Regions from separate parts of the Methylocystis sp. H4A genome, predicted to be linked through region 2. Evidence: riboswitches for the same ligand, from Rfam matches in the RefSeq annotation. Region 2 holds a riboswitch; each other region holds the start of a gene.
What was found. A riboswitch is a leader RNA that binds a small molecule or an ion and turns the genes downstream of it on or off. The one in region 2 is predicted to bind cobalamin.

Region 1 (9,910 bases), on a different contig from region 2:
GCTTCGCGCTGCTCGAATCGACCATTCTGCTCGCCGACGGCATCAACAGTTTCGTCGCGCGTTGCGTCGACGGCATTGAAGCGGACGAGGCCAACATCAAGCGCTTCCTCGACCGCTCGCTGATGCTCGTCACCGCGCTCGCGCCAAAGATCGGCTATGACGCGGCCTCGAAAATCGCGCGCGCCGCGCACAAAAACGGCACGAGCCTGAAGGAAGAGGCGCTGGCTTCCGGCAAGGTGACGGAAGTCGAGTTCGACGCGATCGTGCGGCCGGAGAATATGCTCGCGCCGAGCGCGTGAGCAACCTCCTTTTGACCTCGTCCTTCGATACGCCGCCTAAAGGCGGCTCCTCAGGATGAGGTCAAGAGAAGCAACAGGGCTTCCTCATCCTGAGGAGACCGCGAAGCGGTCGTCTCGAAGGACGAGGCAGCCCTGTGCCATCGCGCGTCTTCCCCTCGCCATGCATAGGCACTAGTTTCGGCTCCTCACCGAGGAGCTGATTCATGGCCGCGATCGAAGCCGTCCTCAATACGATAGACGCCAATCTCGACGCTTCGAGAGAACGCCTGTTCGATCTCTTGCGCATTCCCTCCGTTTCGACCGATCCGGCCTATAATGCGCAATGCCTGCGGGCGGCGAACTGGCTCAAGGATCAGCTCAACGGCCTTGGTTACGAAGCGCAAGTGCGCGAGACGCCCGGCCATCCGATCGTCGTCGGCCACGCCAAGGCGAAGCGCAAGGATGCGCCGCATGTGCTGTTCTACGGCCATTATGACGTGCAGCCGCCAGACCCGCTGGAGCTGTGGGAAACCGAGCCCTTCGCGCCGCGGCTGACCGAGGGCAAGGACGGCAAGGACATCGTCGCCCGCGGCGCCTCGGACGACAAAGGCCAGCTGATGACTTTCGTCGAAGCGTGCCGCGCCTTCGAGGCGAATGGCGGCCTGCCGTGCAACGTTACTTTTCTGTTCGAGGGCGAAGAGGAGACCGGGTCGCCCTCGCTTCCGGGATTTCTCGCCGCGCATAAGGACGAACTCTCGGCGCCAGATCTCGCGCTTGTCTGCGACACCAGCATGTGGAACGCGTCGACGCCGGCGATCACGGTGATGTTGCGCGGGCTCGCGCTCGAAGAGGTGATCATCAAAGGGCCGAGCCATGATCTGCATTCCGGTATGTTCGGCGGGCCGGTGCTGAATCCGATTCATGTGCTGGCGAAAATCATCGCCGATCTGCATGACATCGAGGGCAAGGTGACGCTGCCCGGCTTCTACGCCAGCGTGCCGGAGATTCCCGAAGACATCGCCGAGCAATGGCGCGCGATCGACTTCGATGAGGCCAAATGGCTTTCGGAAATCGGCCTCACGCGCGTTGGCGGCGAAACGGGCCGCGGAATTATCGAGCAGATCTGGGCGCGCCCGACCTGCGACGTGAATGGAATCATCGGCGGCTACACCGGCGCAGGATCGAAGACGGTGCTGCCCGCGCAGGCGTCGGCGAAATTCTCATTCCGCCTCGTCGGCAAGCAGGACGCCAAAACGATCCTGGAAAGCTTCCGCAGTTTCGTGCGCGAGCGTCTGCCGACGGACGCCAAGGCCGAATTCATTTCACATGGCGCGTCGAACGCTTTGCAACTTCCCTTCGGCTCGGAGGCGCTCAATCGCGCGCGCCGCGCGCTTGCCGAAGAATGGGAGAAGGAAGCGGTGCTCGCGGGTTGCGGCGGCTCGATCCCGATCGTCGGCGCCTTCAAGCGCGACCTCAATATGGATTCGCTGATGATCGGCTTCGCGCATGACGACGACCGCATCCATTCGCCCAACGAGAAATATTCCTACACATCGTTTCACAAGGGAACGCGCTCCTGGGCGCGTGTGCTTGCGGCGCTGGCGGCGGCGTGATCGCAGTGAGAGGAGCAATCTTCTACGGCCACGCTCTTGACTCGTGATGCGATCGGCATTCTATTTTGCAGCAGACGGTTCCTAACGGGATCAAAATGGGAATGCGGTGAGCGCGCTGCTTCGTGCGCAATTCCGCGGCTGCCCCCGCAACTGTAAGCGGCGAGCCGACGACCACTAAGCCACTGGAGCCATAAGGCTCTGGGAAGGCGGTCCGAGGCGACAACCCGCGAGCCAGGAGACCTGCCGTCGCTTCGTGGTCACGCGCGAAAGCGTCGGGCGGGGTGCACCGATGCGGCCGATGCCTCTCGCCTTGTCGGCGTGTGGGCAAAGACCTTCGCAGTGACGGCCCACGTCTCGCTGCGAGTCTACGCGCATGCATATCCACATTCAGAGCCCCGCCTTGCGCGGCGCATTTCTGCTGTCCTTATCGCTCTCCACTTCCGTCGCTTTCGCCCAGCACTCCTTGCCGGTCATCGAGGTCGGCCCTTTAAGCCCGGCGCAGCCGGGTTCACCCGGCGCCGACGTCGAAGACCAAACCGTCGTCACGCCGACGCGCGTTGAGCAGCCGGCATCGAGCACTGGCGCTTCGGTCAGCGTCATTCATGCGCGTGACATTCAAAAGCGCGGATCGCTCGGCTTCAACGACGTTCTGCGGGGCGTTCCGGGACTTGACGTCTATTCGAATGGCGGGCCCGGCGCGCAGACCTCCGTCGCTTTGCGGGGCTCGACGCCAGGTCAGACGTTGGTGCTGATCGACGGCATCCGCATTGGCGATCCGACGAGCACGGACGGTTCGGTCGACTTCGGTCGGCTGCTTCCGACCGACATCGAGCGGATCGAAGTGCTGCGCGGTCCGCAATCGGCGCTTTACGGCTCGGACGCGATGGGCGGCGTGATCAATATCATCACGCGTCGCGGAAAGGGCGCGCCGCAAGGCTGGCTCATGTCGGAAGGCGGCGCCTATGGGACGTCGTCCTCGCGCGCGTCGATCTCCGGCGCCGACGGGCAGGGCTCCTACGCGCTGTCGATCTCCGGCCTGCATGCCGATGGCTTTCCGCGCTACGGCTATCGTCAGCAGCGCCCCATCGTGATCGGCGATCAGACGACGCCGCTGCCGCCGCTGCCCGCCAATGATCCGACGAACAATGTCGGCGTCACCGGGCGCATCGGCTATGAATTCACCGAAGATGCGCGGATCGAGGCGGGCCTTGCCGGCTACGACAGCGCCATTCGCTACGACAATCCCTACGCCTTCAGTCCTTTTAGCGTTTTCGATTCTTTCAATCATCAGCATGCGACATTCATGCAGGGCTATGTGCGGCTCGGCGCCGATATGTTCGACAAGAGTCTACGCAACCGGCTGACGCTCTACGCCAACCGCGGCAATCGCGACGCCTGGATGACGGAAGCCTGTTTCGACATGCAGAGCTTCCTGTCGCAAAACTGCCGCTTTGGCTATCTCGGCGGGCGCAGGGGCGTCGAATATCAAAGCGATATCGCGCTTGGCGCCTTTGGTCTCGCGACGCTTGGCTCGCGCGTCGAAACCGAGACGGCGCAGAATTCGCGCGAAGCCTGGATCGTCGATGATTACGCGCCGACGCACGCCGTCCAGACGACATGGTCGGGCTATGCGCAGCATCAATTCACGCTCTTCGACCGCCTCGATATTTCCTACGGGGGCCGCGCCGATGCGGTGAGCAAGAACCAAACGTTTCTCACCTGGCGGACGATGGCGAATTTCCGCATCGATGAGATCGGCATGCGGCTGCGCGGCTCCGCCGCCACCGGCGCCAAGACCGCTTCGCTCTTTCAGAGGTTTTCCGAATATGGCGATCCGGCGCTCGCGCCCGAACGCGTGCTCGGCTTCGACGCCGGCATAGATCAGAGCTTTTTTGGCGGGCGCGCCACGGCCTCCGTCTCCGTCTTTGCCAATCGCTATGCGAATCTCGTGCAGTTCGGCAAGGCTGAGAGTTGCGCGTCGACGCAAATCTTCGGCTGCTATTTCAACGTCGGACGAGCGGATACGCGCGGCGTCGAATTTTCGGGTGAAGCCAGTCTCGTGCCCGGCGCTCTGCTGTTGCGCGGAAGCTACACGTTTCTCGCCGCGCGAAATCTCGATGACGACGAGAACAGCATCTACGCTGGACGCACGCTGCTGCGCCGTCCGCGTCACAAGGGCATGTGGTCGGTCATTTATACGGGCGCGCCGGGTCTCGAACTCGAGGCGCGCGCCAATATCGTCGGCTCCGCGCATGACGTGGATTTCATCTTCAACAAACGCGTGATGCTCGCGCCCTATGTGCGGCTCGATCTCTTCGCGAATTACAGGCTGACCGACCAGCTGACGCTGCATGGGCGCATCGAGAATGTCGGCAATGCGCTCTACGAGGAGGTCTACAACTATTCCACGACGGCGCGCGCCTTTTATGGCGGCGTGAAATACGCCTGGTGACGAATGAATGGCAGGGAGATCGATATGGAAACCAACGCGGACGTGACGCCAAGTATAACGCCAAGACGCATCGTCGAGCCTGATGGCGCGGCGCTCGATGTCTTCTCGCTGCCGACAGATCCGGCGAGTCTCGAAGAGCTCATTCGTGACCTTTTCGAACATCACTGGCGCGAGATCGTCTTCGGGCCGATCATTCAAGGCGCGGCGTGGGAGATCCACGCCGACCGCGCGCCGACGCGCATCAGGCTGCTCGACGGCTATCTCACGGTCGCCTTCGGCGTCACGCATTTTCACGTCTGCATCGGCGAGAACAAGGGATCGCGCGCGCGGCCGACGTCGCCCGAACTTGCAAAACTCAGGCGCACGTCGCGCGCCGAACTCTATCGCCGGCGAAACATGAGCTGCGTGCCGATGTCGTGGGGACTGCAGCTGTTCAACGGCGCCGGCGAACAGCAGATCACCGTGCTGCTGCCCAATCCCTTCCTCGACGCGGAGACGGACAAAGTCCTGAAGGAACCGGATTGGTCGCGCCTCGCGCTGTGGGACAAATTGCGTGCGCGCTGGTTTGGCCTGCACGAACCCGATCCCATCGATCGTTCAGCAGGGCGGTTGCGCGGCGGCTGACGCGCCGCGCTTATGAATTCACTTCCCCAATGTTCACTTGAAAGGAGAACCTCATGTCGCTGACGCTTTCCACTCTTCCGACGACAAACCGCCGCGCTTTTTGGTTCGCGACCTTCATCGCCGCGAGCATTATTCTGAGCTTCGGTTGGGCTTGCGCCTTGCCGCTCGCGGGTTTCGCCGCCGTCGCCGCGCTTACAACGGCGCGTCGCGAGGCCCTGCTGCTGACGGGCGCAGTCTGGTTCGCCAATCAGGCGGTCGGCTTTCTGTTCCTGCATTATTCGACGGACGCCATTACGCTATTCTGGGGCGGCGCGCTCGGCGTCATCGCTCTGCTCTCCTGTGAAAGCGCCGGACTGATCGCGCGCCGCTTTCATGGGTTTGCTGGAGGACTCGCCGCTTTCCTTGCGGCCTTCGTCGTCTATGAGAGCCTGATTCTGGCGGTCACGGCGGCGACAGGACCCGGCGTCGATCATTTCACCGCGCCGGTCGTGACGCGGATCTTTCTCATCAATCTCGGCGCCTTTGCGGCGCTGTTGATGTTGAAGGCGGCCGCCGCAGTTGCGTATCGCGATGCCGCGAAGACGTTCGCTTCGCGCCCGATCTAGGCGCGAAGGAGCCATGGACGAAGGTGCTCGCGACCCTCAGCGGATGTTTAATGCGGCTTTGGTTGAGTCGCTGACCGGTGAGATCCGGGAAGAAGGAAAGAACAAGGACTAACTCGCGATGGCCTTGTTCTTTTCGCCGAACAGGGAATCGTCGCCAGCGCGTGCGCGTCGCTTCTGACCCTCTCCACAACGCGACCCACACGTCTGAGTTTGCTTCGAAAAATATCTGAACATAAAACAGCCAAGATAAATATGCTTGATACTAGAACAACTTACAGGATTGAGGCATAATCGTTTTGAATGTAGCATCAGACGGATCGCCGGAATTGAGGCGGGAAATAGCCTCGCTGAGAGCGCAGCTGGCCGCGTCGCAGCAGCGCTACGAAGAGATTTGCCATCGGATCAGAAACGAATTGCAGGTCTTATCGGCTCTCTTTGCCGCGCAGCGGAGACAGTGTGGCCATCCGGTACAATGCGACATCTGCGTTTCGCGCATCTGCGCGACCGCGGCGCTCCACGGCGCGCTCGATACGAATGAGCACGAGATTTGCAGCCTCGGCTCTTTCGTTAGGCTTCTCGCCGAAACTCTGCATTCGGCCTTTGACAGTCGTTATGAGAGCATCGTGACCATAGACGGGGATTTCGAAATTGACTGCGCGCGCGCAAAAAGCGTCGGGCTTGTGGTCGTCGAAGCGACGGTAAATGCTCTCAAATACGCCCTCGTCGGTCTCGAGAAGGGCAGGATCGAAACGCGCGTCCGGTGTTTTCGGGGCGAGGTCGAGCTTGTCGTTGAAAACAACGGAGCGCCCTTTCCTTTAAAAACATTGTCCCAGTCGACCAAAATTTCAGGAAAGGGCCTTACGCTCATGCATGATATTGCGGCGCACCTCGACGGAGCCTTGGAGATCACGCCGAGTCCCATGGGAACTGCCCTGCGGCTCACTTTTCGGGTCGCTCCCGCAGCGATGCTAGGGGTTCGATAAGCCACGGCGATTTGCTCAAGCGCGCACTGCGGTCGAACGCGCCAGCGCGAACAAGAGATTCTCAGTCGATTGACAGGCCCGCGGCCCGACGCGGATCTTTGTCGGGCCGTGTTCCTGCGGCGTGTCGATCCTGCGCCTAGGCGCCAGCGCCGACGTTCGCATCGTTGCCGCTGTCGCGGCGGCAGGCCATCCGCACGCGTTCCCGCAGCCACATATGCGCGTGATCTTTTTCGTGGCGCGGATGCCAAAGCATCATCAACGCGTAGCGCGGCAGGTCGATCGGGATCTGCAGGATTTTGAGTGGAGCCAGCTGTACGAACTGCTCGGCCATCCTTTGTGGCAGACAGAGCATGAGGTCGGTCTTCTCGAGAATCCAGGGCGTCGTCAAGAAGTTCGGCAGAACAAGAAAGACGTTTCTACGTAGCCCCAGCTTTGCGAGACTGTCGTCGATCAGGCCCGTCCCTGCTTCCCGCCAGCTGATCAGCACATGCTTGCATTCCAGAAATTGCGCCAGACTGATGTGATCGCCCGGGACTTGCGCGTTCGATTTTCTTGTGAGGCAAACGATGCTCTCGCCCATCAACATCTGCGAACAGACATGCGGCGCGCCGCCGAAGATTGCGTCGAAGCCGATCGCCAGATCGATATTGTCTTTCTCGAGCACGATGTGGGGCGGCCCGGTTATCGGCTGCCGAATATGCACCTCAACATGTGGGGCGATGCGGATCATCGACTCGGCAAGCGTCGGCAACAGGGCGAACCCGACATAGTCGCTTGTGGAGATCACGAAACGCCGGCGACTGGTCGCGGGATCAAATTCTGGCGGGGGTTCGACAATCCTTTCGATCTCCCGAAGCACGGCCGCCGTTGGCTCCAGCAACGCAAGCGCGCGCGCCGTAGGGACCAAACCCGATGCGGACTTCACCAGTATCGGATCGTCGAGCTGGTCGCGCAGCCTGCGCAAAATATGGCTCATGGCGGGCTGGCTCAGGCATAACTTTTCTGCGGCGCGCGACACGTTCTTCTCTTCGAGAAGCGCCTTCAACGCCAGCAACAGATTGAGGTCGAAAGACTTGAGGTTGACCATCCTGTCGCTGCCTCCTGCGAATTGAGACTGCTGTTCCGAACTCGTCGACGGCAGCTCGTCTAGGGGTTTAGTTCCCCGAATGAGTTCATAAGATTTTCGAATTTTACCGCGTCGGCGACAATCGATAAAGCTTCCGACGGCTTGGGCCGGAACAAGATCCAAAAATGAAGGCCGCGAAGCGTTCGACGCTTCCGCGCCGTTGGGCGAGCGGCGCAAGCGTCGAGGAAAGCCGAGGAGGACCGCCATGTCCATCAATGTGCCTGCGGACCGTCCGCCGATCGATCCGCATCCGCTCAGCCCCTATGTTGCGTGGGCCGGGAATCGAAACCGTGATCCGATTCTCAACATGTTCAGAGTGATCTTTCCGAACAGCGGCAATGTGCTGGAACTTGCGAGCGGCGCTGGCAACCACATCAACTATTTCGCGCCGCATTTCCCAAATCTGTCGTTTCAGCCTTCCGACTATGACGTCGAAGTGTTCGATTCGATCAAGAAGAAGCGCGACGAAGCAGGCGGCAAGAATATCTTCGATCCCATCAAAATCGATCTGACTGAACCACAGACCTGGCCCAGCGCCAGCGATCGGCTCTACGACGGCATTTTCGTGGTGAACCTCTTCCAGGTCGCGCCGGTCTCGATCTGCGACGGCATCGCTCAAGTCGCCGACCGCGTGTTGACCAAGAATGGCTTTGTCGCGATCTACGGACCCTTCAAGGTTGACGGCAGTTATACGACCGAGTCAAACGCCGCTTTCGATCAGGAGATCCTCGCGCCCAAGATTGCCGAATGGGGCCTTAAGGACGTGCGTGATCTCGAACGCGCCGCCAACGCACATAATATCGCGCTTAAGAAAATTATGGACATGCCGGCGAACAACTTCATTCTTCTCTTTGGGCGCGCATGACGCGAGCGCGGCCGAAGAGAATTGACGCGCCATGACAGAACCGGCGATGGCGAATAGGGGGGTGGCGCTCGTGACTGGCGTTGGCGCCGAGTCGGGCCTCGGCGCCGCGTTGGCGCGGCGTTTCGCGCGCGAAGGGCTCCGCGTCATGGTCGCGGGCCGCACGCCGGAGCGGCTGCGAATCGTCGCCGAGCAGATTGCCGCCGCGGGCGGCGCGGTCGCGATCAAAGTCGCAGACGCCACGAGCGAAGCCGATGTCGCCGCCCTCTTCGACGAAGCAGACCGCGACGGCGACCTCGCGCTGGTCGCCTACAATGTTGGGAGCAATGTCGCCGCTTCCACTCAGGACACGACGCCCGAACTCTTCGAGCGCCTGTGGCGACAAAACGCTCTCGGCGGCTTCGTCGTCGGGCGGGAGGCGGCCCGGCGCTTCTCCCAGCGCGGACAAGGCACGATCCTGTTCACCGGCGCAACGGCGTCCTTGCGCGCGCGTCCGCCCTTTCTTGCCTTCGCCGCCGCCAAAGCCGCCTTGCGCGCCGTCGCCCAAGGCCTTGCGCGCGAGTTCGGTCCGAAGGGCGTTCATGTCGCCCATATCGTCGTCGACGGCGTGATCGCGGGCGAATATGCGGCGACGAATTTCGCCGACTACGCGCGCTCCAAAGGCGCGGACGGCGTCCTTGCCGTCGACGACATCGCCGACGCCTATTGGGCGCTGCACTGTCAGAAGCGCAGCGCCTGGACTCACGAAATGGACCTTCGGCCCTTCAAGGAGCCTTTCTAGGTCCGCAAATTACCGCCGGGGAGAAAGCAGAAAATGGCGACGCGAACGAAGTGGCGCTTTGTCGGCGACTATCTCGAGAACTGCAATTGCGACATCGTCTGTCCCTGCCTAGTCTCGACCAAGGCCATGATGGCGACTCCGACACAAGGGTGCTGCGACAACATTTTGGCGTTCCACATCGACAAAGGCCATTATGGCGACGTGGCGCTGGATGGGCTGAATGTGGCGCTCGCAGCGCATGCGCCAGGCCCAATGGCGGAGGGCGACTGGACGCTCGCCGTCTATATCGACGAGCGTGCAACCGACGAACAGACAGCCGCTCTGGGCGCAATTTTCGGCGGCGACGAAGGCGGACCGATGGCGGCTTTCGCGCCTTTGGTCGGAACGCATCTCGGCGTCAGGAAGACATCGATCCATTACACGATCGAGGGAAAATCACGCTTCGTCGAAATCCCGGGCATTCTCGCCGTCGCCGTCGATCCGCTCGCGAGCATGCATCCGAGCGGCGAAATCTGGGGCATGACCGGGCATCCGCTCGCGCCGGAGAAAATCGCTTTCGGCGTCGGCCGCACGGGAAATCATTTCA
Region 2 (9,910 bases):
CATATGTGGCTGCGGGAACGCGTGCGGATGGCCTGCCGCCGCGACAGCGGCAACGATGCGAACGTCGGCGCTGGCGCCTAGGCGCAGGATCGACACGCCGCAGGAACACGGCCCGACAAAGATCCGCGTCGGGCCGCGGGCCTGTCAATCGACTGAGAATCTCTTGTTCGCGCTGGCGCGTTCGACCGCAGTGCGCGCTTGAGCAAATCGCCGTGGCTTATCGAACCCCTAGCATCGCTGCGGGAGCGACCCGAAAAGTGAGCCGCAGGGCAGTTCCCATGGGACTCGGCGTGATCTCCAAGGCTCCGTCGAGGTGCGCCGCAATATCATGCATGAGCGTAAGGCCCTTTCCTGAAATTTTGGTCGACTGGGACAATGTTTTTAAAGGAAAGGGCGCTCCGTTGTTTTCAACGACAAGCTCGACCTCGCCCCGAAAACACCGGACGCGCGTTTCGATCCTGCCCTTCTCGAGACCGACGAGGGCGTATTTGAGAGCATTTACCGTCGCTTCGACGACCACAAGCCCGACGCTTTTTGCGCGCGCGCAGTCAATTTCGAAATCCCCGTCTATGGTCACGATGCTCTCATAACGACTGTCAAAGGCCGAATGCAGAGTTTCGGCGAGAAGCCTAACGAAAGAGCCGAGGCTGCAAATCTCGTGCTCATTCGTATCGAGCGCGCCGTGGAGCGCCGCGGTCGCGCAGATGCGCGAAACGCAGATGTCGCATTGTACCGGATGGCCACACTGTCTCCGCTGCGCGGCAAAGAGAGCCGATAAGACCTGCAATTCGTTTCTGATCCGATGGCAAATCTCTTCGTAGCGCTGCTGCGACGCGGCCAGCTGCGCTCTCAGCGAGGCTATTTCCCGCCTCAATTCCGGCGATCCGTCTGATGCTACATTCAAAACGATTATGCCTCAATCCTGTAAGTTGTTCTAGTATCAAGCATATTTATCTTGGCTGTTTTATGTTCAGATATTTTTCGAAGCAAACTCAGACGTGTGGGTCGCGTTGTGGAGAGGGTCAGAAGCGACGCGCACGCGCTGGCGACGATTCCCTGTTCGGCGAAAAGAACAAGGCCATCGCGAGTTAGTCCTTGTTCTTTCCTTCTTCCCGGATCTCACCGGTCAGCGACTCAACCAAAGCCGCATTAAACATCCGCTGAGGGTCGCGAGCACCTTCGTCCATGGCTCCTTCGCGCCTAGATCGGGCGCGAAGCGAACGTCTTCGCGGCATCGCGATACGCAACTGCGGCGGCCGCCTTCAACATCAACAGCGCCGCAAAGGCGCCGAGATTGATGAGAAAGATCCGCGTCACGACCGGCGCGGTGAAATGATCGACGCCGGGTCCTGTCGCCGCCGTGACCGCCAGAATCAGGCTCTCATAGACGACGAAGGCCGCAAGGAAAGCGGCGAGTCCTCCAGCAAACCCATGAAAGCGGCGCGCGATCAGTCCGGCGCTTTCACAGGAGAGCAGAGCGATGACGCCGAGCGCGCCGCCCCAGAATAGCGTAATGGCGTCCGTCGAATAATGCAGGAACAGAAAGCCGACCGCCTGATTGGCGAACCAGACTGCGCCCGTCAGCAGCAGGGCCTCGCGACGCGCCGTTGTAAGCGCGGCGACGGCGGCGAAACCCGCGAGCGGCAAGGCGCAAGCCCAACCGAAGCTCAGAATAATGCTCGCGGCGATGAAGGTCGCGAACCAAAAAGCGCGGCGGTTTGTCGTCGGAAGAGTGGAAAGCGTCAGCGACATGAGGTTCTCCTTTCAAGTGAACATTGGGGAAGTGAATTCATAAGCGCGGCGCGTCAGCCGCCGCGCAACCGCCCTGCTGAACGATCGATGGGATCGGGTTCGTGCAGGCCAAACCAGCGCGCACGCAATTTGTCCCACAGCGCGAGGCGCGACCAATCCGGTTCCTTCAGGACTTTGTCCGTCTCCGCGTCGAGGAAGGGATTGGGCAGCAGCACGGTGATCTGCTGTTCGCCGGCGCCGTTGAACAGCTGCAGTCCCCACGACATCGGCACGCAGCTCATGTTTCGCCGGCGATAGAGTTCGGCGCGCGACGTGCGCCTGAGTTTTGCAAGTTCGGGCGACGTCGGCCGCGCGCGCGATCCCTTGTTCTCGCCGATGCAGACGTGAAAATGCGTGACGCCGAAGGCGACCGTGAGATAGCCGTCGAGCAGCCTGATGCGCGTCGGCGCGCGGTCGGCGTGGATCTCCCACGCCGCGCCTTGAATGATCGGCCCGAAGACGATCTCGCGCCAGTGATGTTCGAAAAGGTCACGAATGAGCTCTTCGAGACTCGCCGGATCTGTCGGCAGCGAGAAGACATCGAGCGCCGCGCCATCAGGCTCGACGATGCGTCTTGGCGTTATACTTGGCGTCACGTCCGCGTTGGTTTCCATATCGATCTCCCTGCCATTCATTCGTCACCAGGCGTATTTCACGCCGCCATAAAAGGCGCGCGCCGTCGTGGAATAGTTGTAGACCTCCTCGTAGAGCGCATTGCCGACATTCTCGATGCGCCCATGCAGCGTCAGCTGGTCGGTCAGCCTGTAATTCGCGAAGAGATCGAGCCGCACATAGGGCGCGAGCATCACGCGTTTGTTGAAGATGAAATCCACGTCATGCGCGGAGCCGACGATATTGGCGCGCGCCTCGAGTTCGAGACCCGGCGCGCCCGTATAAATGACCGACCACATGCCCTTGTGACGCGGACGGCGCAGCAGCGTGCGTCCAGCGTAGATGCTGTTCTCGTCGTCATCGAGATTTCGCGCGGCGAGAAACGTGTAGCTTCCGCGCAACAGCAGAGCGCCGGGCACGAGACTGGCTTCACCCGAAAATTCGACGCCGCGCGTATCCGCTCGTCCGACGTTGAAATAGCAGCCGAAGATTTGCGTCGACGCGCAACTCTCAGCCTTGCCGAACTGCACGAGATTCGCATAGCGATTGGCAAAGACGGAGACGGAGGCCGTGGCGCGCCCGCCAAAAAAGCTCTGATCTATGCCGGCGTCGAAGCCGAGCACGCGTTCGGGCGCGAGCGCCGGATCGCCATATTCGGAAAACCTCTGAAAGAGCGAAGCGGTCTTGGCGCCGGTGGCGGCGGAGCCGCGCAGCCGCATGCCGATCTCATCGATGCGGAAATTCGCCATCGTCCGCCAGGTGAGAAACGTTTGGTTCTTGCTCACCGCATCGGCGCGGCCCCCGTAGGAAATATCGAGGCGGTCGAAGAGCGTGAATTGATGCTGCGCATAGCCCGACCATGTCGTCTGGACGGCGTGCGTCGGCGCGTAATCATCGACGATCCAGGCTTCGCGCGAATTCTGCGCCGTCTCGGTTTCGACGCGCGAGCCAAGCGTCGCGAGACCAAAGGCGCCAAGCGCGATATCGCTTTGATATTCGACGCCCCTGCGCCCGCCGAGATAGCCAAAGCGGCAGTTTTGCGACAGGAAGCTCTGCATGTCGAAACAGGCTTCCGTCATCCAGGCGTCGCGATTGCCGCGGTTGGCGTAGAGCGTCAGCCGGTTGCGTAGACTCTTGTCGAACATATCGGCGCCGAGCCGCACATAGCCCTGCATGAATGTCGCATGCTGATGATTGAAAGAATCGAAAACGCTAAAAGGACTGAAGGCGTAGGGATTGTCGTAGCGAATGGCGCTGTCGTAGCCGGCAAGGCCCGCCTCGATCCGCGCATCTTCGGTGAATTCATAGCCGATGCGCCCGGTGACGCCGACATTGTTCGTCGGATCATTGGCGGGCAGCGGCGGCAGCGGCGTCGTCTGATCGCCGATCACGATGGGGCGCTGCTGACGATAGCCGTAGCGCGGAAAGCCATCGGCATGCAGGCCGGAGATCGACAGCGCGTAGGAGCCCTGCCCGTCGGCGCCGGAGATCGACGCGCGCGAGGACGACGTCCCATAGGCGCCGCCTTCCGACATGAGCCAGCCTTGCGGCGCGCCCTTTCCGCGACGCGTGATGATATTGATCACGCCGCCCATCGCGTCCGAGCCGTAAAGCGCCGATTGCGGACCGCGCAGCACTTCGATCCGCTCGATGTCGGTCGGAAGCAGCCGACCGAAGTCGACCGAACCGTCCGTGCTCGTCGGATCGCCAATGCGGATGCCGTCGATCAGCACCAACGTCTGACCTGGCGTCGAGCCCCGCAAAGCGACGGAGGTCTGCGCGCCGGGCCCGCCATTCGAATAGACGTCAAGTCCCGGAACGCCCCGCAGAACGTCGTTGAAGCCGAGCGATCCGCGCTTTTGAATGTCACGCGCATGAATGACGCTGACCGAAGCGCCAGTGCTCGATGCCGGCTGCTCAACGCGCGTCGGCGTGACGACGGTTTGGTCTTCGACGTCGGCGCCGGGTGAACCCGGCTGCGCCGGGCTTAAAGGGCCGACCTCGATGACCGGCAAGGAGTGCTGGGCGAAAGCGACGGAAGTGGAGAGCGATAAGGACAGCAGAAATGCGCCGCGCAAGGCGGGGCTCTGAATGTGGATATGCATGCGCGTAGACTCGCAGCGAGACGTGGGCCGTCACTGCGAAGGTCTTTGCCCACACGCCGACAAGGCGAGAGGCATCGGCCGCATCGGTGCACCCCGCCCGACGCTTTCGCGCGTGACCACGAAGCGACGGCAGGTCTCCTGGCTCGCGGGTTGTCGCCTCGGACCGCCTTCCCAGAGCCTTATGGCTCCAGTGGCTTAGTGGTCGTCGGCTCGCCGCTTACAGTTGCGGGGGCAGCCGCGGAATTGCGCACGAAGCAGCGCGCTCACCGCATTCCCATTTTGATCCCGTTAGGAACCGTCTGCTGCAAAATAGAATGCCGATCGCATCACGAGTCAAGAGCGTGGCCGTAGAAGATTGCTCCTCTCACTGCGATCACGCCGCCGCCAGCGCCGCAAGCACACGCGCCCAGGAGCGCGTTCCCTTGTGAAACGATGTGTAGGAATATTTCTCGTTGGGCGAATGGATGCGGTCGTCGTCATGCGCGAAGCCGATCATCAGCGAATCCATATTGAGGTCGCGCTTGAAGGCGCCGACGATCGGGATCGAGCCGCCGCAACCCGCGAGCACCGCTTCCTTCTCCCATTCTTCGGCAAGCGCGCGGCGCGCGCGATTGAGCGCCTCCGAGCCGAAGGGAAGTTGCAAAGCGTTCGACGCGCCATGTGAAATGAATTCGGCCTTGGCGTCCGTCGGCAGACGCTCGCGCACGAAACTGCGGAAGCTTTCCAGGATCGTTTTGGCGTCCTGCTTGCCGACGAGGCGGAATGAGAATTTCGCCGACGCCTGCGCGGGCAGCACCGTCTTCGATCCTGCGCCGGTGTAGCCGCCGATGATTCCATTCACGTCGCAGGTCGGGCGCGCCCAGATCTGCTCGATAATTCCGCGGCCCGTTTCGCCGCCAACGCGCGTGAGGCCGATTTCCGAAAGCCATTTGGCCTCATCGAAGTCGATCGCGCGCCATTGCTCGGCGATGTCTTCGGGAATCTCCGGCACGCTGGCGTAGAAGCCGGGCAGCGTCACCTTGCCCTCGATGTCATGCAGATCGGCGATGATTTTCGCCAGCACATGAATCGGATTCAGCACCGGCCCGCCGAACATACCGGAATGCAGATCATGGCTCGGCCCTTTGATGATCACCTCTTCGAGCGCGAGCCCGCGCAACATCACCGTGATCGCCGGCGTCGACGCGTTCCACATGCTGGTGTCGCAGACAAGCGCGAGATCTGGCGCCGAGAGTTCGTCCTTATGCGCGGCGAGAAATCCCGGAAGCGAGGGCGACCCGGTCTCCTCTTCGCCCTCGAACAGAAAAGTAACGTTGCACGGCAGGCCGCCATTCGCCTCGAAGGCGCGGCACGCTTCGACGAAAGTCATCAGCTGGCCTTTGTCGTCCGAGGCGCCGCGGGCGACGATGTCCTTGCCGTCCTTGCCCTCGGTCAGCCGCGGCGCGAAGGGCTCGGTTTCCCACAGCTCCAGCGGGTCTGGCGGCTGCACGTCATAATGGCCGTAGAACAGCACATGCGGCGCATCCTTGCGCTTCGCCTTGGCGTGGCCGACGACGATCGGATGGCCGGGCGTCTCGCGCACTTGCGCTTCGTAACCAAGGCCGTTGAGCTGATCCTTGAGCCAGTTCGCCGCCCGCAGGCATTGCGCATTATAGGCCGGATCGGTCGAAACGGAGGGAATGCGCAAGAGATCGAACAGGCGTTCTCTCGAAGCGTCGAGATTGGCGTCTATCGTATTGAGGACGGCTTCGATCGCGGCCATGAATCAGCTCCTCGGTGAGGAGCCGAAACTAGTGCCTATGCATGGCGAGGGGAAGACGCGCGATGGCACAGGGCTGCCTCGTCCTTCGAGACGACCGCTTCGCGGTCTCCTCAGGATGAGGAAGCCCTGTTGCTTCTCTTGACCTCATCCTGAGGAGCCGCCTTTAGGCGGCGTATCGAAGGACGAGGTCAAAAGGAGGTTGCTCACGCGCTCGGCGCGAGCATATTCTCCGGCCGCACGATCGCGTCGAACTCGACTTCCGTCACCTTGCCGGAAGCCAGCGCCTCTTCCTTCAGGCTCGTGCCGTTTTTGTGCGCGGCGCGCGCGATTTTCGAGGCCGCGTCATAGCCGATCTTTGGCGCGAGCGCGGTGACGAGCATCAGCGAGCGGTCGAGGAAGCGCTTGATGTTGGCCTCGTCCGCTTCAATGCCGTCGACGCAACGCGCGACGAAACTGTTGATGCCGTCGGCGAGCAGAATGGTCGATTCGAGCAGCGCGAAGCCGACGACCGGCTTCAGCACATTGAGTTCGAGATGGCCCTGCGAGGCGGCGAAGGTGATCGTCGCGTTGTTGCCGAAAACCCGCGTGCACACCATGGTCAGCGACTCAACCTGGGTCGGATTGACCTTGCCCGGCATGATCGACGAACCCGGCTCGTTCTCGGGAAGCCTCAGTTCCCCGAGGCCGGCGCGCGGCCCCGAGCCGAGCAGGCGAATGTCGCTCGCGATCTTGTAAAGACCCGACGCCAGCGCGTTGAGCGCGCCATGGGCGAAGACGATCGCATCATGCGTGGCGAGCGCCTCGAATTTGTTGGGCGCCGAGACGAAAGGCAGTCCTGTCTGCTCCGCGATATCGGCGGCGACCTCTTCGCCAAAGCCTTTGAAGGTGTTGACGCCGGTGCCGACCGCCGTGCCGCCCTGAGCGAGCTCCAGAAGGTCGGCGAGCGTCGTCCTGATGCGCCTTTCCGCGTATTCGGCCTGCGCCGCATAGCCGGAAAACTCCTGGCCGAGCGTCACCGGCGTCGCATCCTGCAGATGGGTGCGGCCGATCTTGATGATGTCGGCGAATTTCACCGCCTTGGCGTTGAGCGAAATATGCAGCCGCTCGACGGCGGGAATCAGTCGACCGGAGATCGTCGTGGCGCCGGCGATGTGAATGGCGGTGGGGAAACTGTCGTTCGACGACTGCCCGAGATTGACGTGGTCGTTGGGATGAACGGGCGATTTCGAGCCGCGCGGCGCGCCGAGCGTTTCATTGGCGCGATTGGCGATGACCTCGTTAACGTTCATGTTGGTCTGGGTGCCGGAGCCGGTCTGCCAGACGACGAGCGGAAAATGCTCGTCGAGCTTGCCGGCGATCACTTCGCGGGCGGCGGCGACGATCGCGTCGGCGATTTTAGGCTCGAGCAGGCCCTTCCTGGCGTTGACCTTGGCGGCCGCGAGCTTGATGCGCGCCAGCGCATGCACGATCTCGATCGGCATGAGATCGCCGCCGATCGGAAAATTCTCGCGCGACCGTTCGGTCTGGGCGCCCCAATAGGCCCAGGACGGCACGGCGATGTCGCCAAAGGAGTCGCGTTCAATTCTGTGATCGTCGGTCATCGGCTCGCTCGCATGGAAAGGGGCGTTTGGCGCGCCTCCCTATGCGGCATTTCCGAGCAGCGTTCAATCGCGCGTGGCTGCGGAGAGCTGCTCGGCCGAGGACCATTCGCGCGGCTCGGCGCTTGGCGGCGCCGACATCAGGTCTGAGAGCCGATTGCGGGCGCGATTCACCCGGCTCTTCATCGTGCCCGGCGCGCAGCCGCAGATTTGAGCCGCTTCCTCATATGACATGCCGGAGGCGCCAACGAGGATCAGGGCTTCGCGCTGGTCGAGCGGCAATTTTTGCATCGCGTCGCGGAAGTCGAGAAAATCCATATGCGCGTGCTGCGATTCCGGCGCGACCAATCGTCCGGCGATCAGACCGTCGGGATCGGGAGCCTCGCGTCGGCGCTTGCGAAATTCGCTGTAGTAGATGTTGCGCAGAATGGTGAACAGCCAGGCGGTGAGATTGGTGCCTTCCGAAAAGGTCGCGAGACTGCCCCAGGCCTTGACCAGCGTTTCCTGAACGAGGTCGTCGGCGCGATCGGAGTTTCCGCAAATCGACACTGCGAAGGCGCGCAAGCTCGGGATGGCTGAGATCAGATCAGCCTTTAATCCCTGTCCTGCCGAATGCGCTTCTTCGCTTGCCTTCACTCACTCTTCCTCGGCGCGCTTGATGTCGCCGCGGAGGATAGCACATTCGTTTCGAGTTGGTTCAAAAGTTTCAGAAACCGATCGGGAACCGGTTGAGCCACGACATCGTCGTAGAGATTGCGGAGCTCCTTTCCGATCGAGTCCTGGAATTCCACCGGCCGCGGTCGCGGGGCCGGCTGTGCGCCGCAGTGCGCCTCCCCTACTCCTCGGCGACGATCGCCGAATTCGTCACGTGTCATCACCCACCCTGCAAACGTCCCCACCCTGCGAGGGCCCGGTCTCGAAGAATACCGCCCGTCGCCTGCGAAAGCGTCGTCGTCTGCTTTCGCCCGCGCAACTATATTCTCCGGATTCTTATTCCCCATGGAGCCCTCTATTTTAATATGCATGATTTCTGGAGCCGCCGCGTTATACTGCGCCGCAAGGACGGTAGGCAAAACGCACCGCTGAAGGATTGGTTCCCTAAAATGCCGAGCAGTTTTGACGTATTGTCCAAGTTTTGAATCTGCTTAGCCCGCACTCCTCTCCTTTGCGAGGCTCCATGCTGCTGGAGTTGTAAGACATGTCGGCGTCAAAGGAAATTTCAGCGCATATTCCCTATTTGAGACGTTTCGCGCGCGCATTGGTCGGCGATCGGGAGGGCGGCGACGCCTATGTGCTGGCCACTCTCGAAACCGTTGTCGCGGACCCGAGCCGCATCACAGATTCCGATGACCTGCGCATCGCTGTATACCGTCTGTTCCTGGATGTCTGGGCGGCGTCGCCGATCAACGCCCACACCGATCGCTCCGGCGCGCTGGCGGAAAACGGCCGACGCAATCTCGACGCTATTTCGCTGAAGCCGCGAATAGCCTTTTTGCTGCAGGCGCTCGAAGGCTTCGATCTCGACCAGATTGGTCAGACTCTACATGTTTCGGAGATCGAGGCTGGCGCCCTGATCGAGGCGGCGAACGGCGAGATCGCCGACCAGATCGCGACCGACGTGCTGATTATCGAGGACGAGCCCCTGATCGCCCATGATCTGAGGAGCATCGTCGAGGAGCTGGGACATCGGGTGGTCGGCATGCCGCGCACTCACGCCGAGGCGCTGGCGGCCATACAGCAAGGCAACCCGGGACTGATTCTCGCCGATATCCAGCTCGCGGACGGCAGTTCCGGGCTCGACGCCGTAAACGAGATCCTCGTCTCTCTGTCCATCCCGGTGATCTTCGTCACCGCCTACCCTGAGCGGTTTTTGACCGGCGAGCCGCCCGAACCGGCCTTTCTGATCGCCAAACCCTTCAACGTCGAAAGCCTCAAGGCCGTCATCAGCCAGGCGCTGTTTTTTGAACGACGCGCCGGACGCCGCGAACAAAGCGCGCCGCGGGTCGGCATGTGAATCTCTGATCTTATTGCAAACATTAAAT
Region 3 (9,910 bases), on a different contig from region 2:
GAACATGGCGCGATAGAAGACGATCGTCGCGCGCAATTCGCCGCCGGCGCGGCGCGCGAATTCGAATTGTCCGGCGTTGGCGACGGGAAGGCTTTCCCGCCACTGCGCCGGACGGCCGATGAGAGTCGATGCATAACCGAGAAACGAACGCAGATTGTCGGGACCGCCGTCCTGAAAGAACCGCCAGATTCGATTGAGCGTCTCCGCGCCGAGCGTCGACGCTTGCTTCAGACGCGCGTCGTCGTGCATATCGCCGGGAACGATCGCAAGCGCAATACGCTTCGCGCGCGCAAGCGCCTCAAGCTGTTCGACGCCATAAGCCCAATAGTCCTTGCCGCCGAGCAGCCGCACGACGATCAGCCGCGCATGTCGCGCCACGGCGTCGAGATAGAGATCGACGGAGTAGGGGTGCTTCAATTGCGTCAGCGACGCGCAGCGAAAGCTCGGGAGGCTCGCGCCGCTTTGCTCATAAAGTCGCGCCAGCAGCCGCAGCTCGGAATCCGAAAAGGACAGAAACACGATCTCTGCTGGAGATTGTCCGAGATCGACGGCGGCGCCGGCGTCGTCGAGATTATGGAGATCGCGCGGCAGAAGATGCATGGCGTATCACGGCTGCGCCAGCGTCGCGATCACCGCGTCGCGATTAAGGCCTTTCTCGCCGATGATCACGACGCGACTCATGCGCGGCTCATCGGGCTTCCACGCCCGATCGAAATGATGTTCGATGCGCGCGCCGACGCCTTGCACGAGCAGGCGCATCGGCTTGCCGACGACTTCAACGAAGCCCTTGATGCGCAGCACGTCATGCGCGCGCGCCGCTTCAGCGAGTCGCGCAACCAGCGCCGCCGGATCGGCGACGGCCGAGAGAGAGACGACGAAGCTGTCGAAGTCGTCATGGTCGTGTCCGGGCTCGGCGTCATGATGCGACGGACGGGTGGCCAGATCATCCTCCGCCGCCGCCGACAGGCCGAGCAGCACGAGCGGATCGACTCGCCCGCCGCTGGCGCGCACGATCTTCGCCGCTTTCCGAGCGCCGAGCGCCAGACGATCCGCGACGTCGCGTTCTTCGTCGGCGCCCAGCAGATCGGTCTTGTTGAGGATGATGAGATCGGCGCAGGCAAGCTGATCGTCAAACACCTCTTCAAGCGGATTGTCGTGATCGATCGTCCGCGTGTCTTCGCGCTCTTGCGCGATCGCGTTGAGATTGTCGGCGAAACGGCCCTCCGCCACGGCCTTGCCGTCGATGACGGCGATGACGCCGTCAACGGTCAGCTTCGAGCGGATCGCCGGCCAATCGAACGCCTTTATCAGCGGTTTGGGCAGCGCCAGTCCTGATGTTTCGATGATGATGTGGTCGGGACGCTTTTCATGCGCGAGCAGCGCTTCGATCGCCGGGATGAAATCGTCGGCGACGGTGCAGCACAGACAGCCGTTGGCGAGTTCGACGATGTTTTCTTCCAGGCAGTTTTCGACGCCGCAGGCGCGCAGGATTTCGCCGTCGACGCCGACGTCGCCGAATTCATTGATGACGAGCGCGAGGTGCCGATCCTTGGCGTTCTCGAGCACATGACGAATAAGCGTCGTTTTCCCCGCGCCGAGGAAGCCGGTGACGATCGTTGCAGGGATTTTGGTGCCGCTCATGACGCCTCCTGTTCACGCGATAAGAGTCGCCAGACGAGACCGGCGAGCGCGCCGGCGAGCGCCCAGCTGATCGCCTGAACGGCGAGCGAGGCGGCCGCGAAGCGCGCGGCGAGCTCCGCCGGCGCCGTGCTCTCGGGCGTCGCGGGCTGCGGCGCGAAGAAATGCGGCGCGACGATCAGCGCGACGGCGACGATCTTTGCCGCCGTCGAGTCAAGCCGCAACAGGGCAAACAGTCCGGCGCCGGTGGACAGCGCGGTCGCGAGCCACCAGATTTGACGCGCGGCGAGTTCGGTTTCCGCCATGCCGGGAAGCTGCGGCGCGAGGCCCAGACTCGTCGCGAGCCCCGTCGCGGCGAAGGCGCAGGCGCCCCACAGCGCGGCGCGGCGCGGCGCGATGGCGTCGCCAGAGAGAAGCATCGCGGCGAGCAATATGAGCGCGTAGCCGATCGAGACAGCGATCGTCGCGAGGCTGGTCGTCGCTGTGCGGCTCAGGCCGGAAAGCGCTGCGCCCGCGTCGCCGCCGTCATGCGCATGCTGCGCCGCCTCATAGACCTCGGCGGCGAGGATGAGCGGCGTCGTGGTGAAGTGCTGCAGGGCTGCGACCGCAAGCCCGGCGACAAGGCCGGCGATAAGGCCGGTCGTCAAAACGCGCGCGATCAAGCGCGTTGCGGCCTAGTGACAGGGGAAGGAGAGCGCGTGGCGCGTGTCATGCGCCGCGTCATGCACGCTTTCTGGATAGGCGAAGCCCGCAAGCCAAACAAGGCCAAAGCCGAGAGTGAGCGCAACGACGGCGGCCTTCAGCGCGTCGAGTCTCGAAGCGGCGAAGGCGGTGGAATTAACGGATTTGACGTTCATATCGGTCTCCCTGCCGCCCCACCGGCGGCGATGCGATGCGCGCGGCGATCCGAAAACGATCGCCCTGACGGCAGGTCTCCTGGCTCCCGGGTCGTCGGACCGCGCCGCCTTCCCAAGCATCACGCTCAGTGGCAGATGGCGCGGACCTTGCCGGCTACAGTTGCGGGGGCAGCCGCGGAAAAAGGCGTAATGCCCGCGCCGCGTTCCCTTTTCACTTCTTGCGAAGGACCGTCTCGACTAGTCATATGCGCGGCTTAGGCTTCCGTCAAACGGGCAGAGGAGCGCTTGTGACCGAGATGAATGTAGACGACGAGGCGCGCCGCCATCGTCTCAAGATGGAGAAGCGCAAGGCCGTCCAGGACGCCGAGGTCGCCGGCAAGACGGTCGCCCGCAAAGGCTTGCTGATGGTCCACACCGGCGCCGGCAAGGGTAAGTCGACGGCGGCCTTCGGGCTGGCGCTTCGCGCGCTCGGCCATGGCTGGAAGATTGGCGTCGTTCAGTTCGGCAAGGGCCAGTGGCGCACCGGCGAGCGCAATATGCTCGAAAAGCTTGGCCAAGAGTTCGGTCAAGAATTCGGTCAAGTCGCCTGGCATACGCTCGGCGAGGGCTTCACCTGGGAGACCCAGGACCGCGCGCGCGACGCGGCGGCGGCGCGGCGCGCCTGGGAGAAGGCGCGCGAACTGATGGACGACCCTCACATTCGCCTACTGGTGCTCGACGAATTGAACATTTCGCTGCGCTATGAGCATTTGCCGCTGGAGGAGGTGCTGGGCGCGCTCGCCGCGCGTCGCGACGATCTCAACGTCGTCGTGACCGGACGCAACGCCAAGCCGGAGCTCATCGCCGCAGCCGATCTCGTGACCGAGATGACTCTCGTCAAGCACCATTTCGGCGCCGGCGTCAAAGCGCAGGAGGGAATCGAATTCTAATCTGGAGCCTATGCTCTGAAGGCCGCCGGCATATCGCTCTTGGCAGCGGCTCGCGTAGAGAATACGCTTTGCGGGCAGGCAGTTCCGTGACGGACAGGGACGCGCGCCAGCGACGCGAGCAGGCATCCCGAGGCGCGTCAGTCCTAGGCTGAACTCTCAACATCATCTGGACCCGAAAGCTCGATGGACGTTTACGGCGCGCTCCGCTTTTCCGCTGCGAGGATCTCCAACGAACTGTTTTCGGCGGGATCGATTTTTTCGGTCTATTCCCTGGCGACGACGTTTCTCATCGCCGTTGTCGCGCTGGCCTATCAGCGCAAGATGCGCCGGGGGCGCGTCAACCCGCGGGCCATGGCGCGGGCGATCTTCGACAAGCGACTTCTGCTATCCAAATCGTTTGCCGCGGACGTCAAGCTCTTCATCCTGAGCGTCGTTCTCATGCCGGTCGTGGTGGGCGCGCTCGTTCTATCGTCGAATGCCGTCGCGACGCTCGTGAGCGCCGCGCTGCGCGGTTCGTTTGGCGCTTTTGCGCCGGTCTCTTGCTGTGACCTTTCGATAAAGCTCTTCTCTACCGCTGCGCTCTTTTTGGCCTATGAGATCGGCTATTGGGTCGATCACTACCTCAAGCATCGAATTCCGTTTTTGTGGGAGTTCCACAAGGTTCATCACACCGCCGAGGTGCTTACCCCGGTGACGAACTTTCGCAATCATCCGATCGACAACATCATTTTCGGCTACATGCTCGCGACGTTCATTGGTGCCGCGTCAGGCATATTGGCTTGGGTCTTTGGGCGAACCACAGAATCCTTCACGGTCGACGGGAAGAACATCCTTTTCATCTTCTTCCTTTGGACGATCGGGCATCTTCAACATTCGCAGTTCTGGATTCCCTTTCGCGGGATTTGGGGACACGTCGTCCTAAGCCCCGCGCATCACCAGATCCATCATTCGACAGATCCGCAGCACTTCAATCGCAACTTTGGCAGCGTTCTCGCCATTTGGGACTGGATGTTCGGATCGCTCGAGATGCCATCGACCAAGAACCCGCGCCTTAAATACGGGGTCGAGGAAGACGCCGCGGACCCGCATTCGTCGCTCGGACTATTGGCGACGCCAATTTATAGAGCCGCCCTCGCGTTCTGGCGCGCGCTCGCCGATGCGTGGAATGCAGGGAGTGAGCGACTGGAGCAGCGACGTCAAAGGCTAAAGAGCACAGGCATATTATGAGCCGCATTCGCGCCGATTTGCTGCTTGTGCTGGCGGCGTTCATCTGGGGGACGGCCTTTATCGCCCAAAAAAACGCCGGCGAGCTTATGGGCCCCGTCACCTTCGTCGGCGTCCGTTTTCTCCTGTCGTGCGCCGCGCTCGCGCCGCTGGCGCTCTACGAGCGCCGTCACAGCGGCTCTCCGCTGAAAAAGGGCGATTTGCCTCTCGCCGGCCTTATCGGCTTTTGCGTCTTCGCCGCCGCCGCTTTGCAGCAAGTCGGCCTTGCCACGACAACGGCGACAAACGGCGGATTTCTCACGGCGCTATATGTCGTGCTCGTTCCAGTGTTCGTCTTTGCGCAGACCGGCGTTAGACCCCGGCAGGTCGTTCTCGTCGCGGGCCTCGGGTCTATCGCGGGCGCCTGGCTTCTCACGGACAACGCGCAGCTCCAGAGTTGGACGTCGGGCGACGCCTTGGTTCTGATTGCGGATATTGCGTGGGCGGCCGGGATCAGTCTCGTCCCGACCTTTCTCGCTCGTACCGATCGGCCGTATTTTTTGGCTTTCGCGCAGTTTGGCGTCATCGGCGTTCTTGGAACCGTCGTGGGCCTTGGCGCCGAGCCTTTTTCGCTCGATGGCCTGATCGCCGCCCTGCCGTCGATTCTCTATGCGGGGCTTTGCTCCGGGGGGATCGCCTTCACGCTTCAAATCGTGGCGCTCAACTATACGCCAGCGGCCGAAGCCGCGCTCATCATGTCGCTGGAGAGCGTTTTCGCAGCCTTGTCGGGCGCCATCCTGCTGTCCGAGCGCCTCACCGGGCCGGCGATGCTGGGCGGGTTGCTGATCCTGCTCAGCGCCGTCTTCGTCGAAGCTGGACCGGCCGCGCAAAATATTTGGGCGTCGCAATATTGGAGTCGGCTGTCGCAAGTGTGGAGTCGGGCGCGTTAGAGCAGGTTCCGAAAAAGTTGACAGACTTTTTCGAGGAGAACCTGCTCCAGCATTTTGATTTTGAGCGATTCCTTATCGATCACATGATTCCCTGTGATCAGGAAGCGCTCTAAGCGTCCGAAAAAGTGGAAGCCGACGCTCGATCACGTCGAGAACGTCGGCTCCAAAATGATCTGCGCGGTAACCGGCCGATCGCCCGCCAGAAAGACAAGGGCCGGGAGCTTGCGCGCCCGGCGAGTCTTTTCGGCAGGGGTATGTTTTACTGGATCATGCGGGCGGTAGAGCCAACGCCATCGCCCTGGATGCCGCCGCGGTTGCCCGTGCCGTTGGTTCCTTCAGGAGAAATCCAGTCCGGAACCCAGGTCAGAGCGACGACGACGAACGCGACGAAGGCGGCGATCCAAAGCAGCATCTTGCCGATATCGCCGGTATTGTGAACGTTGACGGCCATGCGTTTTCCCCCTGTTCTTGATTTTACGTGAATGCTTGCCGCATCGAGAGGGAGCCTAGCTTGTTTCCGATCGGATGGCAATGCGCTCTTGCGGGGGCTCAAAGCGCCGCCAAAAAATCAATATTACCGTTGAGATTCAAATCGTTAACATGCGACAAGAGGTCGCGGACGTTGCAAAAAATTAAGCGCATTTCCTGTCCTCGCGTTCCCTTCGAACGCCGATCCGCCAGCCACGCATCGAACGGCTAAAGCGTCCGCGCGGGTTGGTCGGCGGCGGCCCTTGCCGGACGTAGGCGCATCGCCTATAAGCGCGGCATTCCACAGGCGAGGGTTACGCGGCGTCTGCCTCAAGACGTCGCTCCGGTGGCCGGTTCTCCGGCCTCTTTCATCTCTCGCCGAGGTTCAACCGGAGAAAAGACACTATGGCTCTGCCCGATTTCACCATGCGCGGCCTCCTGGAGGCCGGCGCTCACTTCGGCCATCAGTCGCATCGCTGGAACCCGAAGATGGCGCCTTATATCTTTGGCGCCCGTAACAACATCCACATCATCGATCTCGCCCAGACGGTGCCGCTGCTCCATCAGGCGCTGAAGACGATTTCGGACACTGTCTCCAAAGGCGGACGCGTGCTGTTCGTCGGCACCAAGCGCCAGGCGCAGGAACAGATCGCCGACGCCGCCAAGCGGAGCGCTCAATATTACATCAATTCCCGCTGGTTGGGCGGCACGCTCACCAATTGGAAGACGATTTCCGGATCGATCACCCGTCTGCGCAAGCTCGACGAGCAGCTTTCGGCCGGCGCATCGGGCATCACCAAGAAAGAGCGCCTGCTGCTGACCCGCGAGCGCGACAAGCTCGAAAAGGCGCTCGGCGGCATCAAGGATATGGGCGGCACGCCGGATTTGATCTTCGTGATCGACACCAACAAAGAGCAGCTCGCGATCAAGGAGGCGAATCGCCTCAAGATTCCGGTCGTCGCCGTGCTCGACACCAATTGCGATCCGGACGGCGTCAGCCATCCGATCCCCGGAAACGACGACGCGGGCCGCGCCATCGCGCTCTACTGCGATCTCGTGGCGAGAGCCGCCATCGACGGCATTTCGCGCAGCCAGGGCTCGGTGGGAATCGATATCGGCGCCGATGAGTCGCCGGCGCTTGAGCCCGCCCTCGAGGCGCGCCCGGTGGTCCGCGAAGATTTGCGTCCCGCCGAGGTCGCCGGCGCGGAAGCAGATACGCCTGTCGAGGCCTTCGAATTGCTGTCGGCGCCGCGCGGCGCTCCGGACGATCTCGCCAAGCTGCACGGCGTCGGCCCGCAGCTCGTCAAAAAGATGAACGACGCCGGCGTCTACCACTATTGGCAGCTTGCCGCGATGACTCCGGCGGACGTCGAAAAACTCGACGGCGAATTGAAGTTGAACGGCCGCATTGCGCGCGACGGCTGGGTCGATCAGGCGAAGGCGCTCCTCGCAGCCTGATCAATCCGTCAAGTCCAATGCTTAAGACGCGCGCGCCGGTCCAGTGGGCCGGCGTCGTCGCATGACTCTCCGAGAAGGAATTTCAGCCATGGCTACGATCACCGCCGCCCTTGTGAAGGAACTGCGCGAGAGCACCGGCGCGGGCATGATGGATTGCAAGGCGGCGCTCACCCAGACGGACGGCGAGTTCGAAGCGGCGGTCGACTGGCTGCGCAAGAAGGGCCTCTCCAAGGCCGCGAAGAAAGCCGATCGCGTCGCCGCCGAAGGGCTTGTCGCCGCGCTCGTCTCAGAGAATTCGGGCGTCGTCGTCGAGGTGAATTCGGAGACGGACTTCGTCGCCCGCAACGCCGATTTCCAGACGCTTGTGAAGAACATCGCCGAAGTCGCCTTAAAGAGCGGCGCGAGCGACGTCGAGGCGCTCGGCAAGGAAGCCTATCCCGGCGGCGGAACAGTGAGCGAAGCGATCACCCATGCGATCGCGGGCATCGGCGAGAACCTGACGCTGCGCCGCGCCGCCGCGCTCAGCGTCGGCGCGGGCGTCGTCGGCCGTTACGTGCATGCGCAGGTCGTCGACGGCCAGGGCAAGATCGCGGTGATCGTCGCGCTCGAATCGACAGGCGACAAGGACGTGCTGGCGACGCTCGCGCGCCAGCTCGCGATGCATGTCGCCTCGGCCAATCCGCTGGCGCTTGACGCTTCGGGACTCGATCCGGCGACGGTCGAGCGCGAGAAGAAGCTGCTTGCCGAGAAGAACGCCGGCAAGCCGGAAAACGTGCTGCAGAAGATCATCGACTCTGGCATCAAGACCTACGCCAAGGAGGTCTGCATGCTCGATCAGGTCTCGAACCACCCGGATCACGGCGGCAAGAACGTCGCCCAGGCGGTCAAGGAGATCGAAGGCAAGGCCGGCGCGCCGATCGCCATCAAGGGCTTCGTGCGCTACGCGCTCGGCGAAGGCATCGAGAAACAGACGAGCGACTTCGCCGCCGAGGTCGCGGCGGCTGTGAAGGGGTAAGACATTCCTCCGCTTGTGGTGAAAAGGTTAGTGCGGGCCGGGGCGTTTACCCCGGCCTTTTTTTGTTTCCGCGAACCTCTCCGCGTCATGCCCGGCCTTGTGCCGGGCATCCACGGGTCTACTCAGCGGCGCCGCGTGGATGGCCGGGACAAGCCCGGCCATGACGGCTGAAAGTCCGCGCCGTCACTCCCCACACATCGCCGCCGCGACTTTCGCCTTCGCCTTATCCTTGGGGCCGAGTGCGCAAAGAAGATGCAATAGCTGTTGGCGATGCTTTTGGTTGTCGCGGCCTCGCGAAACAATCGCAGCCGCGCGGCGTTTAGCTCCTGACCTGATCTTCGTCGCAGGGCGAAGATCGAGCAGAGGGAGCAGCGCATGCGCGCCAAGAAGACCGCCGCCGACGCAACGATTCGCGGACCGCGCGTTGAGAGCGCGATCGACGCCGCGACCTCCGTGCTCGGCTTTGACGATGCGCCGTCCGCGCGGGAACTGCGCGATCCGCGCGAACTCTATCCCAAGCCGCCCTTCGAGAAGCAGACGCAGCCCTGGCCGGGTCTCGCCGGCCTCATGACGCCGCGTCCCGATCATGGCGAAGAGAGTTACCGAGGCTCGGGGCGTCTCCTTGGCCGCAAGGCGCTCATCACCGGCGGCGACAGCGGCATTGGCCGCGCCGCGGCGATCGCTTTTGCGCGCGAAGGCGCTGACGTCGCGATCAATTATCTGCCGGAGGAGGAGGCGGACGCGAAGGAGGTCATGGACCTCATGGGCGAGGCCGACGTCAATGCGGTGGCGCTCCCGGGCGATATTCGCGACGAAGGCTTTTGCCGCAAGCTCGTCGACGACGCGGCGCGCGATCTCGGCGGCCTGGATATTCTCGTCAACAACGCCGCGCGTCAGCATGCGCGCAAATCGATCCTCGACCTTACGACCGAGGATCTCGACTGGACGTTTCAAACCAATCTTTACGCGCTGTTCTGGATTACGAAAGCCGCGCTTCCGCACCTACAGCCGGGATCGTCGATCATCAATACGAGCTCGATCGTCGCCTTCGACCCTTCGCCGCATCTGCTGGATTATTCCGCGACCAAGGCCGCCATTCTCAACTTCACCAGATGTCTGGCGAAGCAGCTCGCCGACAAAGGCATCAGGGTCAACGCCGTCGCACCGGGCGCGTTCTGGACGGCCCTGCAGCCGAGCGGCGGACAGTTTCCCGATCACCTCGCCGAATTTGGCGCCGACACGCCGCTGGGCCGCCCGGGACAGCCGGCGGAGATCGCGCCGCTTTACGTGCTGCTCGCGTCCAGCGAAGCGAGTTTCGCGACAGGCCAGGTGTTCGGCGCGACCGGCGGCGAGGTGGGGCCGTAATCAAGTGTCGTGAATAACGCCCTGACC

Region 1: another riboswitch for cobalamin. It lies ahead of IYW40_RS11025 (TonB-dependent receptor); the one in region 2 lies ahead of IYW40_RS08405 (TonB-dependent receptor).
Region 3: another riboswitch for cobalamin. It lies ahead of IYW40_RS18025 (CbtB domain-containing protein); the one in region 2 lies ahead of IYW40_RS08405 (TonB-dependent receptor).

The regions. Positions count from the first base shown of each region.
Region 1 covers NZ_JADNQY010000024.1:134,111-144,020, reverse strand. The annotation lists gene fumC (class II fumarate hydratase) at 1-299, shown strand, start outside; gene IYW40_RS11030 (M20/M25/M40 family metallo-hydrolase) at 503-1,891, shown strand; cobalamin riboswitch at 1,950-2,154, shown strand; gene IYW40_RS11025 (TonB-dependent receptor) at 2,265-4,343, shown strand; gene IYW40_RS11020 (hypothetical protein) at 4,368-4,967, shown strand; gene IYW40_RS11015 (hypothetical protein) at 5,021-5,572, shown strand; gene IYW40_RS11010 (sensor histidine kinase) at 5,899-6,555, shown strand; gene IYW40_RS11005 (LysR family transcriptional regulator) at 6,692-7,642, opposite strand; gene IYW40_RS11000 (DUF938 domain-containing protein) at 7,887-8,546, shown strand; gene IYW40_RS10995 (SDR family NAD(P)-dependent oxidoreductase) at 8,578-9,324, shown strand; gene IYW40_RS10990 (DUF1326 domain-containing protein) at 9,358-9,910, shown strand, end outside.
Region 2 covers NZ_JADNQY010000022.1:91,431-101,340, reverse strand. The annotation lists gene IYW40_RS08425 (LysR family transcriptional regulator) at 1-81, shown strand, start outside; gene IYW40_RS08420 (sensor histidine kinase) at 218-874, opposite strand; gene IYW40_RS08415 (hypothetical protein) at 1,201-1,752, opposite strand; gene IYW40_RS08410 (hypothetical protein) at 1,806-2,405, opposite strand; gene IYW40_RS08405 (TonB-dependent receptor) at 2,430-4,508, opposite strand; cobalamin riboswitch at 4,619-4,823, opposite strand; gene IYW40_RS08400 (M20/M25/M40 family metallo-hydrolase) at 4,882-6,270, opposite strand; gene fumC (class II fumarate hydratase) at 6,474-7,871, opposite strand; gene IYW40_RS08390 (sigma-70 family RNA polymerase sigma factor) at 7,935-8,504, opposite strand; gene IYW40_RS21755 (NepR family anti-sigma factor) at 8,501-8,743, opposite strand; gene IYW40_RS08380 (response regulator) at 9,067-9,882, shown strand.
Region 3 covers NZ_JADNQY010000028.1:284,764-294,673, forward strand. The annotation lists gene cobN (cobaltochelatase subunit CobN) at 1-600, opposite strand, end outside; gene cobW (cobalamin biosynthesis protein CobW) at 607-1,641, opposite strand; gene IYW40_RS18020 (CbtA family protein) at 1,638-2,300, opposite strand; gene IYW40_RS18025 (CbtB domain-containing protein) at 2,313-2,495, opposite strand; cobalamin riboswitch at 2,547-2,743, opposite strand; gene cobO (cob(I)yrinic acid a,c-diamide adenosyltransferase) at 2,792-3,424, shown strand; gene IYW40_RS18035 (sterol desaturase family protein) at 3,608-4,651, shown strand; gene IYW40_RS18040 (DMT family transporter) at 4,648-5,577, shown strand; gene IYW40_RS18045 (hypothetical protein) at 5,837-6,028, opposite strand; gene IYW40_RS18050 (30S ribosomal protein S2) at 6,451-7,503, shown strand; gene tsf (translation elongation factor Ts) at 7,592-8,518, shown strand; gene IYW40_RS18060 (SDR family oxidoreductase) at 8,894-9,883, shown strand.